DNA from 2 places in the Bacillus sp. GbtcB14 genome. Region 1 is predicted to be linked to the other one. Evidence: riboswitches for the same ligand, from Rfam matches in the RefSeq annotation. Region 1 holds a riboswitch; the other holds the start of a gene.
The links. A riboswitch is a leader RNA that binds a small molecule or an ion and turns the genes downstream of it on or off. The one in region 1 is predicted to bind S-adenosylmethionine.

Region 1 (4,391 bases):
AAAGCGTTTCTCTGCTTCATGTATCCCTAAATCATTTAATAAGTTAATTGCAATTTCTTTTGCTTCTTTTTTCGATTTTTTCTCATGTTGCAAAATTACTTCTGTAATTTGTCTTCCTACTTTCATCGTTGGGTTTAAAGATGAAAGTGGATCTTGAAAGATAAAGGAAATATCTTTCCCACGAATTTGATTCCATTCTGATTCTTGTAAATTCGTTAATTCTTTTGATTGGAAAGATACATTTCCATCTTCGATATGAATGGATTCTTGATTTAAGCCGATAATAGATTGTGCTGTAACACTTTTTCCTGAACCACTTTCTCCTACAAGTGCAACTATTTCACCTTCGTTAATAGAAAAGGAAACATGCTTCACAATCGCTTGCTTACTAGTCTCTTTTTCAACGGCTAACGTTACGTTTTCTAAAGATAAGATTTGTGCCATGTTTTTTCTCCTTTCGATTCCGTTTCACGATTTTTGGATCAATTGCATCTTGCAAACCATCACCAATGGCATTAAATGCGAACATAATAAGTGCAATCATGATTGCCGGGAAGAATAGTTGCCACCACTCTCCGCTTAGTAATGTCCCGAGCGCATCGTTCGTCATCGTTCCCCAACTCGCTGCTGGTGATTGCACTCCAAGACCAATAAAGCTTAAAAATGATTCTGAGAAAATAGCTGCTGGAATTGTAAATGATAAATTTACGATAATAATACCCGTTAAGTTCGGAATTAAATGCCCATATATAATTTTCATATGAGATGTGCCTAATCGTTCTGCCGCAATAACAAACTCTCTTTGTTTTAAAGACAAGACTTGGGCTCGAATGAGACGTGCCATTCCAATCCATCCTGTTAATGCAAGAGCGATAATGATGGTAAAAAGACCTGGTTTCATAACGATTAATAGTAAAATAACAATTAATAAATACGGGATACCATATAACACTTCAATCCCTCTTATAATCCACTCATCAATTAACGTTCCAAGGCGACTACGCCCTCTCACATATCCACTAAAGCCACCGATTAATACACCTAGTCCTATATCAAGAGCTGCTGCTACCAATCCAACCGTTAGTGAAATTTTCCCACCAGCCCATGTACGTGCCCATATGTCTCTACCTAAATCATCTGTTCCAAACCAATGCTCACTACTAGGCGGTAAGTTTGTTGCCTCTTTTACTTGCTCGCTCGCAGTAAATGGCGTTAAACTTTCACCAATAAGAGAGAATACAATAATTAGTAATAACGTCACTGATCCTAAAACTGCGATTGGATTCGATATAAACTTACGAATCACTTCCTTCTTTCGGCTAATCGTTTGCTGATCTTTATTTATCGTTAATTCTTTTTTCTCTTCATTTGTTAATAACTGTTTATTAATTTCATAAGCTCCCATTTAAATATCCCCCCTCCTTACGTAATAGAACGAATACGTGGATCCACAATACGATGAATAATATCTGTAATGAAAATACAAGAAATTAATAATGCACTATAGAAAATCGTTGTTCCCATAATCACCGGATAATCTCGATTGAAAATACTATCTACAAAATATTTTCCTAGACCAGGAATTGAAAAGATTTTTTCAATAACGAAAGTCCCTGTTAGCAGTCCAGCCATTAATGGTCCAACAAATGTAAGTACTGGAACAATCGCATTTCGAAGAGCATGTCTTATAATGATTTTCTTAATTGGTATACCTTTCGCTCTCGCTAGCTTAATATAATCACTCTGCAATACTTCGATCATATTAGAACGAACAAATCTTGTAATAACCGCGATTGGACCTAGCGCCAATGCGAAAGATGGTAATACCGTATGTTCGAATGTTCCCCAAGACGCTACTGGTAAAAGTTCAAATTGGATAGCAAATACTTGTATAAATAATGGTGCTAGAATAAAGCTTGGAATAGATATGCCGAGAATTGCAAGCAAACTCACACCATAATCAATTACTCTCCCGTGATAGAGGGCTGCAAATGTGCCTGCTGCAATCCCAACTAACAATGAAATAATAAGTGCTTGTAGACCGATAATTGCTGATGGACCAAATCCTGTCGTTATAATCTCTGATACGCCTTGCCCTGTCGATTGAACGGATTCACCAAAGTCAAAATGAACTACACCGTCTAAATAAGCAACATATTGATTCCATAACGGTTCATCAAGATGATACTTCGCCCTCATGTTTTGTATCACTTCTTCAGGAAAGATTTTCGCATCTGATGAAAATGGATCTCCCGGAATAATATGCATAATTAAAAATGTCACTGTCGTAATAACCCATAATGTGAAAACCATAACTGATAGTTTTTTAACAACATACACTCTAATAACCCCCTAAACTCATAAATTTACTTTGTTTTATTGACGTATCTTTCCCATTACTCCCTTTTCTCTTCTTAAAATACAAAAAGCCTTGATCTTAAAAAATAAGATCAAGGCTTAATAAACAAAGGCCCATCACTTATCTTTCAAGACTTGCTTGCTGGAATTAGCACGGTGTTCATCTTACAGAACCCGCTGCTGAGGTGTCATAGGGCCAGTCCCTCTACCTCTCTGGATAAGTAAATTGCTATATTATTATTTGGTTCAAATTGTATATTTCGAATTATAATTCTGAAAAAATGAAAAGTCAATCAAATTGGATATATTTAGAAAAATCAGTTTTTAATCCTTTTATCGAAATTATAGTTTTCACTTATAATAAAAAGAAAAGATGTTAAAGGAGTTATATGATGGACCCCTTACTTCTTGCTACTATAGGATTACCATTAACAATCATCATTCTTGTCATCATCGGGTTCTACAAACTCTTCATTAAAAGAAGAAGTATCACCTCTTTTTATACCTCTTTCGATAATATTACAGGACAAACTATTTCCGAATTTCACGAAGAACAGAAGGTATTAGTATCCGAGGATGAAGACGGTGATGGTAAGAAGAAAAAATAACCTTGCCCAGGCAAGGTTATTTTTTCGCTTCTGTTTGAAAACGTTTATAGTATGTCGATGCTGTTGCAAAGTTAATTTCAATATCACGAATCAATGATGAATCTTCTTCTTTAGCTAACTTCTGTAATTTTTTCATCGCTTGTTCCGATTCATCCAGGAAACCAACATATACCTCATGTTCTTTCTCTTTCGACTTTGGTACACGAATTTCTTTACGTATATGATCAATATCCTCTAACATGCTTGTTGTTACCTTTTGCACATCTTCTTTATATGTAGCATTCGTTATTTCCTTACCGCCCTTTTCTTTTGCTACTTCAAATAACTGCAGTGCTTTATTAATTTCTTTATTCATTTTTATATCGTATTTTTCATGTACTGCAAGGTATTCTTTCATCTCTTCTGTTTGTTCAGTAGATTGCTCTACCTTTTCTTTCGGTTCTTTCGTATCTTTATTTCCATTACACCCTGCTAGAAGGAGCATACTTCCCATTACAGCAATACCCAAAACCTTCTTCATCTCTTCTTCTCCTTTTATCTACAACTACTACTCATTATAGTTTCTTTTATCTCCACTTGTTATTATACCGAGAACATCCTACTTTTTACACTTAAGACGACATCGTAATATATATACCAACATGTTTGTCACAGTATCGTCACTTTATACAAATAACTTTTGCACTGCTTTACTACATCACCTTACAAAACTGTAAGCACACATAAAGAACAAACCATGCTAGACTTACATATGCATAACGCAAACATATGTAAGTTTTTAAGGAGAATCATCTATGTACAACACAATGCCTTTTATGGGAGAAGATATTCGTGTCCTTATTCGCGAAAAATCACTTCATATCGAAAATACAGAGAGCCTTCGCCGCGTATTAAAAAAGAAACATGCTCCATTTAAGTTAGCCCAATATTTAAAACAACAACATACAAATCAATTTCATACCGTGCTAAATATATCAGATAAATCATTAACAATCGAAATCATCGGTCATGTCTACATTGGAAACTTCGCAGATATCTTAAAAGAAATCCCACGTATACCGAAAATTGCTCCTATTATCGTTAAAAAGGCGTATAAAATTACCGACCATACCGATATTATCGACTGCGGGGAAAAAGAAGTCGATAGTAATCGCTGGGTGTGGGATAAACTTGCTGTTTTATATGATACGATCATGAATAATATGTATGAGGTATTTCAAAGAAATGAAAAAAAGAACTGATTCAAATATTCCCTTTGAATCAGTTCTTTTTTGTTAAGCCTCTAAATTTTGTCTTTGTTGCAGTTCAAACTGCTTCTCACTTCTTCTGGCCATAAATAGATAACATAACACAGCACCAATTTCACAAAGAGCGATCACAACCCCCATCGGTAATGCGGTGTTGCTTCCACCAATACCTACTAAC
Region 2 (4,391 bases), on a different contig from region 1:
AAGTTCATACGTTTACCAATGCCGTATTCGCCACCAGTCCAGCCAGTGTTTACTAAGAATACTTTTGCATCGTGTTTCTCGATTTTTTCACCAAGCATTTCAGCATAGCGAGATGCATCAAGTGGTAAGAATGGTGAACCGAAGCAAGTTGAGAATGTTGCTTGCGGAGATGTAACGCCGCGCTCTGTTCCTGCTAGTTTACTAGTGTAACCACTTAAGAAATGATACATAGCTTGTTCTTTTGATAACTTACTGATTGGAGGCAATACGCCAGATGCATCAGCAGTTAAGAAAATGATTGTATTTGGGTGTCCAGCAACACTTGGCAGTACGATATTGTCGATCGCATGCATAGGGTATGCAGCACGAGTATTTTCTGTTAAAGTAGTATCGTTATAGTCTGCGATACGCGTTTGGTTATTAATGATAACGTTTTCTAAAACAGATCCAAATTTGATTGCATCGAAAATTTGTGGTTCTTTCTCGTGAGAAAGGTTTACACATTTTGCGTAGCAACCGCCTTCAATATTGAATACACCGTTATCAGACCAACCATGCTCATCATCACCGATTAATTTACGGTGTGGATCAGCAGATAATGTCGTTTTACCTGTTCCAGATAAACCGAAGAATAGTGCTACGTCGCCTTCTTCACCTACGTTTGCAGAGCAATGCATAGAAAGAATATCTTGTTCAGGTAGTAAGAAGTTCATAATAGAGAAGATTGATTTTTTCATTTCTCCAGCGTATTCTGTACCACCAATTAGTACGATACGTTTTTCGAATGAAACCATAATGAATGCTTCAGAGTTTGTACCGTCAACAGCTGGATCTGCTTTGAAATTCGGTGCAGAAACAATTGTGAACTCTGATTCATGAGTTGTTAATTCTTCTTCAGTTGGACGAATGAATAATTGATGTACAAATAAATTGTGCCATGCATATTCGTTAATAACTTGAATTGGTAGGCGGTAATTGCGGTCAGCGCCTGCAAATCCATTGAAGACGAATAACTCTTCTTTTTCTTTTAAGTATTCTAAAACTTTAGTATATAATTTATTAAAATGTTCTTCAGAAATCGGTTGATTCACTGCTCCCCAAGCAATTTTGTCAGCAACCGATGCTTCTTTCACAATAAATTTATCTTTAGGAGAACGTCCTGTATATTTTCCTGTTGAAGCAGAAACGGCACCAGTAGAAGTTAATTTCCCTTCATTTCGCATTAATACTTTTTCCACTAATTGCGGAACACTTAGTTGAATCTGTGCATTGCTTCCGTTCAATAATTCGTGTAAACCAATTTGGACATTCACAGTACTCATATTTATATACCATCCTTTTCATTTAATGAAATATTTCTCGTAATCCCCAACAAGAGTATAACACAATTATATAAATAATGTATACTATTTATTTCTTTTTGTTTGTGTGCATGCATTATTTCCTTATTAATATTTCATTCCAGGCGTATTGAGAAAAACTTTCAGGAAAATGTGAATATTAATTGACAAATGAATATCATTTCTTTAGTATAGGTTGGGACGGATACTCTCTTATCCCGAGCTGGCGGAGGGACAGGCCCGATGAAGCCCAGCAACCTCACTTGTAGTGGTAAATACAGGTGAATAGGTGCTAAAACCTGTGCGAGGCTAACGGTCTCGAACGATAAGAGCAAAGGGCAAAAAGCAGTATGCAAGTAGCAAATTAAACCTTTCCTCTATGTAAAGTAGGAAAGGTTTTTCTGTATGCTTGTGTGGGAGAATAAATGTATGTCGCAGTTTGTGGCAAATTAAGGATGAGTTCCGTACAATATATACAATTACTGTAGGGAGGTTTACCACATGACAAAAAAACGTCATCTGTTCACATCTGAGTCTGTAACTGAAGGACATCCAGATAAAATTTGTGACCAAATTTCTGATTCAATTTTAGATGCGATCTTATCAAAGGACGCTAATGCACGTGTAGCTTGTGAAACAACTGTAACAACTGGTTTAGTATTGGTAGCGGGGGAAATTACGACTTCTACTTACGTAGATATTCCAAAAATCGTTCGTGAAACAATTCAAGGCATTGGTTACACACGCGCAAAATACGGATTCGATGCAGAAACTTGTGCAGTTTTAACATCTATCGATGAGCAATCTGCTGACATCGCTATGGGTGTTGACCAAGCGCTAGAAGCACGCGAAGGTCTAATGACTGACGCTGAGATTGAGGCAATTGGTGCAGGAGACCAAGGTTTAATGTTTGGCTTCGCATGTAATGAAACACAAGAATTAATGCCACTTCCAATCTCGCTTGCTCACAAATTAGCTCGCCGTTTAACTGAAGTACGTAAAGATGACACATTATCATACTTACGTCCGGACGGAAAAACGCAAGTTACAGTTGAGTATGATGAAAATGGTAAACCTGTACGTGTAGATACAATCGTAATTTCTACACAGCATCATCCAGATGTTACATGGGAAGAAATCGATCGCGATTTAAAAGAGCATGTAATTAAAGCTGTAGTTCCAGCAGAATTAATGGATGGAGAAACGAAATTCTTCATTAACCCAACTGGCCGCTTCGTAATTGGTGGACCACAAGGTGATGCTGGTTTAACAGGACGTAAAATCATCGTTGATACTTATGGTGGATACGCTCGCCACGGCGGCGGTGCATTCTCTGGTAAAGATGCAACAAAAGTTGACCGCTCTGCAGCATATGCAGCTCGTTATGTTGCGAAAAACATCGTAGCAGCTGGTCTTGCTGATAAAGCAGAAGTACAACTTGCGTACGCAATTGGTGTAGCACAACCAGTATCAATTTCAGTTGATACATTCGGCACTGGTAAAGTATCTGAAGACGTACTAGTAGAACTAGTTCGTAACAACTTCGATCTTCGCCCAGCTGGTATTATTAAAATGCTAGACTTACGTCGCCCAATTTACAAACAAACAGCAGCTTACGGCCACTTCGGACGTACTGATGTAGATCTATCATGGGAACGTACAGACAAAGCTGCAGCTTTAAAAGAGCAAGCTGGTCTATAATATATGAAAAAAAGCTTTGCGCGGTGAGCGCAAAGCTTTTTTTATTTCGTTTTATTTATGATTTGGATGCATGAGTTGCAATACACTTCTCCGTCTAGCTCAATATACTTTTTCATATTCGTCATTCCGCTTGCCGGAAATGGCATATGAATCCATGCTTTTTCATACGTTTGTATTTCCTTTTTACATGATTTACAAATTGTCGGTTTCTTACGGAACATATGCAATCATTCCTTTATTTGACGTGCTTTTCCTGCGCACAATGCACTGCATAGTAAAAAGAGTGTTGCGAATATAATGCTTATTAATGTAGCATATGGAATCGCGCCTTTTAGCGAAAAACCGACAGTAATGGAAGCGACGAATAAGAGGATGAATGTTGTTGTTAATTTTTTATAAAGTTCCATAATATGTATACCTCCGATTTATTTGGTAGTGCAATTTTAAAAGCTGAACTCTACTATGTAGAAAATATAAGAAAAGTTAAAGGTTAGCTAATGATGTGAAGTCTAGGGGGGATAAGAAAGGATGTTTCCATTTTCCTTTTTGTGGATTATTATACTTATATTGTATCATGATGCATCATCAGCTTCATACAAAATTGTGTAAAGATATGTATGATAAAATGAAGAAAAGCCTTGAGGAAAGGAAAGATGAAAAAATGAGCGTAACTGAACATAAGAAACAAGCGCCAAAAGAAGTGCGTTGCAAGATCGTAACAATTTCCGATACACGTACGGAAGAAACAGATAAGAGCGGACAACTATTACATGAATTGTTAAAAGAAGCAGGACATACAGTAACTTCTTATGAAATTGTAAAAGATGATAAAGAAAGTATTCAGCAAGCGGTGTTAGCTGGTTATCATAGAGAAGATGTTGATGTCGTGTTAACAAATGGCGGTACTGGTATTACGAAACGTGATGTGACAATTGAAGCAGTATCAGCGCTATTAGATAAAGAAATCGTTGGATTTGGTGAGTTGTTCCGCATGATTAGTTATTTAGAAGATATCGGAAGTAGCGCAATGTTAAGTAGAGCAATTGGTGGTACAATTGGGCGCAAAGTAGTCTTTTCCATGCCAGGGTCTAGCGGCGCAGTTCGCCTTGCGATGAATAAATTAATTTTACCGGAATTAGGTCATATTACATTTGAGCTGCATCGCCAATGAGTAAGTGGGCTGGAATTGTATTAGCAGGCGGTATGTCGAGTCGATTCGGTGAGCCGAAAGCGTTAGCGAGCTGGCAAGATAGTACTTTTATTGAGCATATTGTGAAAGTGATGACAACTGCGTTACAAGAAGTTGTGGTCATTAGTAACTCCGATATAAAAGAGCGAGTAGAGCAATTC

Region 2: linked by a shared signal. The riboswitch ahead of metK (methionine adenosyltransferase) and the one ahead of KVT31_RS24835 (ABC transporter permease) in region 1 are both predicted to bind S-adenosylmethionine.

What each region holds. Positions count from the first base shown of each region.
Region 1 is NZ_JAGXJT010000012.1:38,678-43,068, reverse strand. Features, by position in the region: gene KVT31_RS24845 (ABC transporter ATP-binding protein) at 1-444, opposite strand, end outside; gene KVT31_RS24840 (ABC transporter permease) at 401-1,405, opposite strand; gene KVT31_RS24835 (ABC transporter permease) at 1,423-2,340, opposite strand; SAM riboswitch class I at 2,477-2,582, opposite strand; gene KVT31_RS24830 (DUF3951 domain-containing protein) at 2,751-2,966, shown strand; gene KVT31_RS24825 (hypothetical protein) at 2,983-3,486, opposite strand; gene KVT31_RS24820 (hypothetical protein) at 3,761-4,207, shown strand; gene KVT31_RS24815 (multidrug effflux MFS transporter) at 4,241-4,391, opposite strand, start outside.
Region 2 is NZ_JAGXJT010000009.1:109,157-113,547, forward strand. Features, by position in the region: gene pckA (phosphoenolpyruvate carboxykinase (ATP)) at 1-1,322, opposite strand, end outside; SAM riboswitch class I at 1,551-1,672, shown strand; gene metK (methionine adenosyltransferase) at 1,842-3,041, shown strand; gene KVT31_RS23020 (hypothetical protein) at 3,083-3,262, opposite strand; gene KVT31_RS23025 (hypothetical protein) at 3,269-3,448, opposite strand; gene KVT31_RS23030 (MogA/MoaB family molybdenum cofactor biosynthesis protein) at 3,703-4,212, shown strand; gene KVT31_RS23035 (molybdenum cofactor guanylyltransferase) at 4,209-4,391, shown strand, end outside.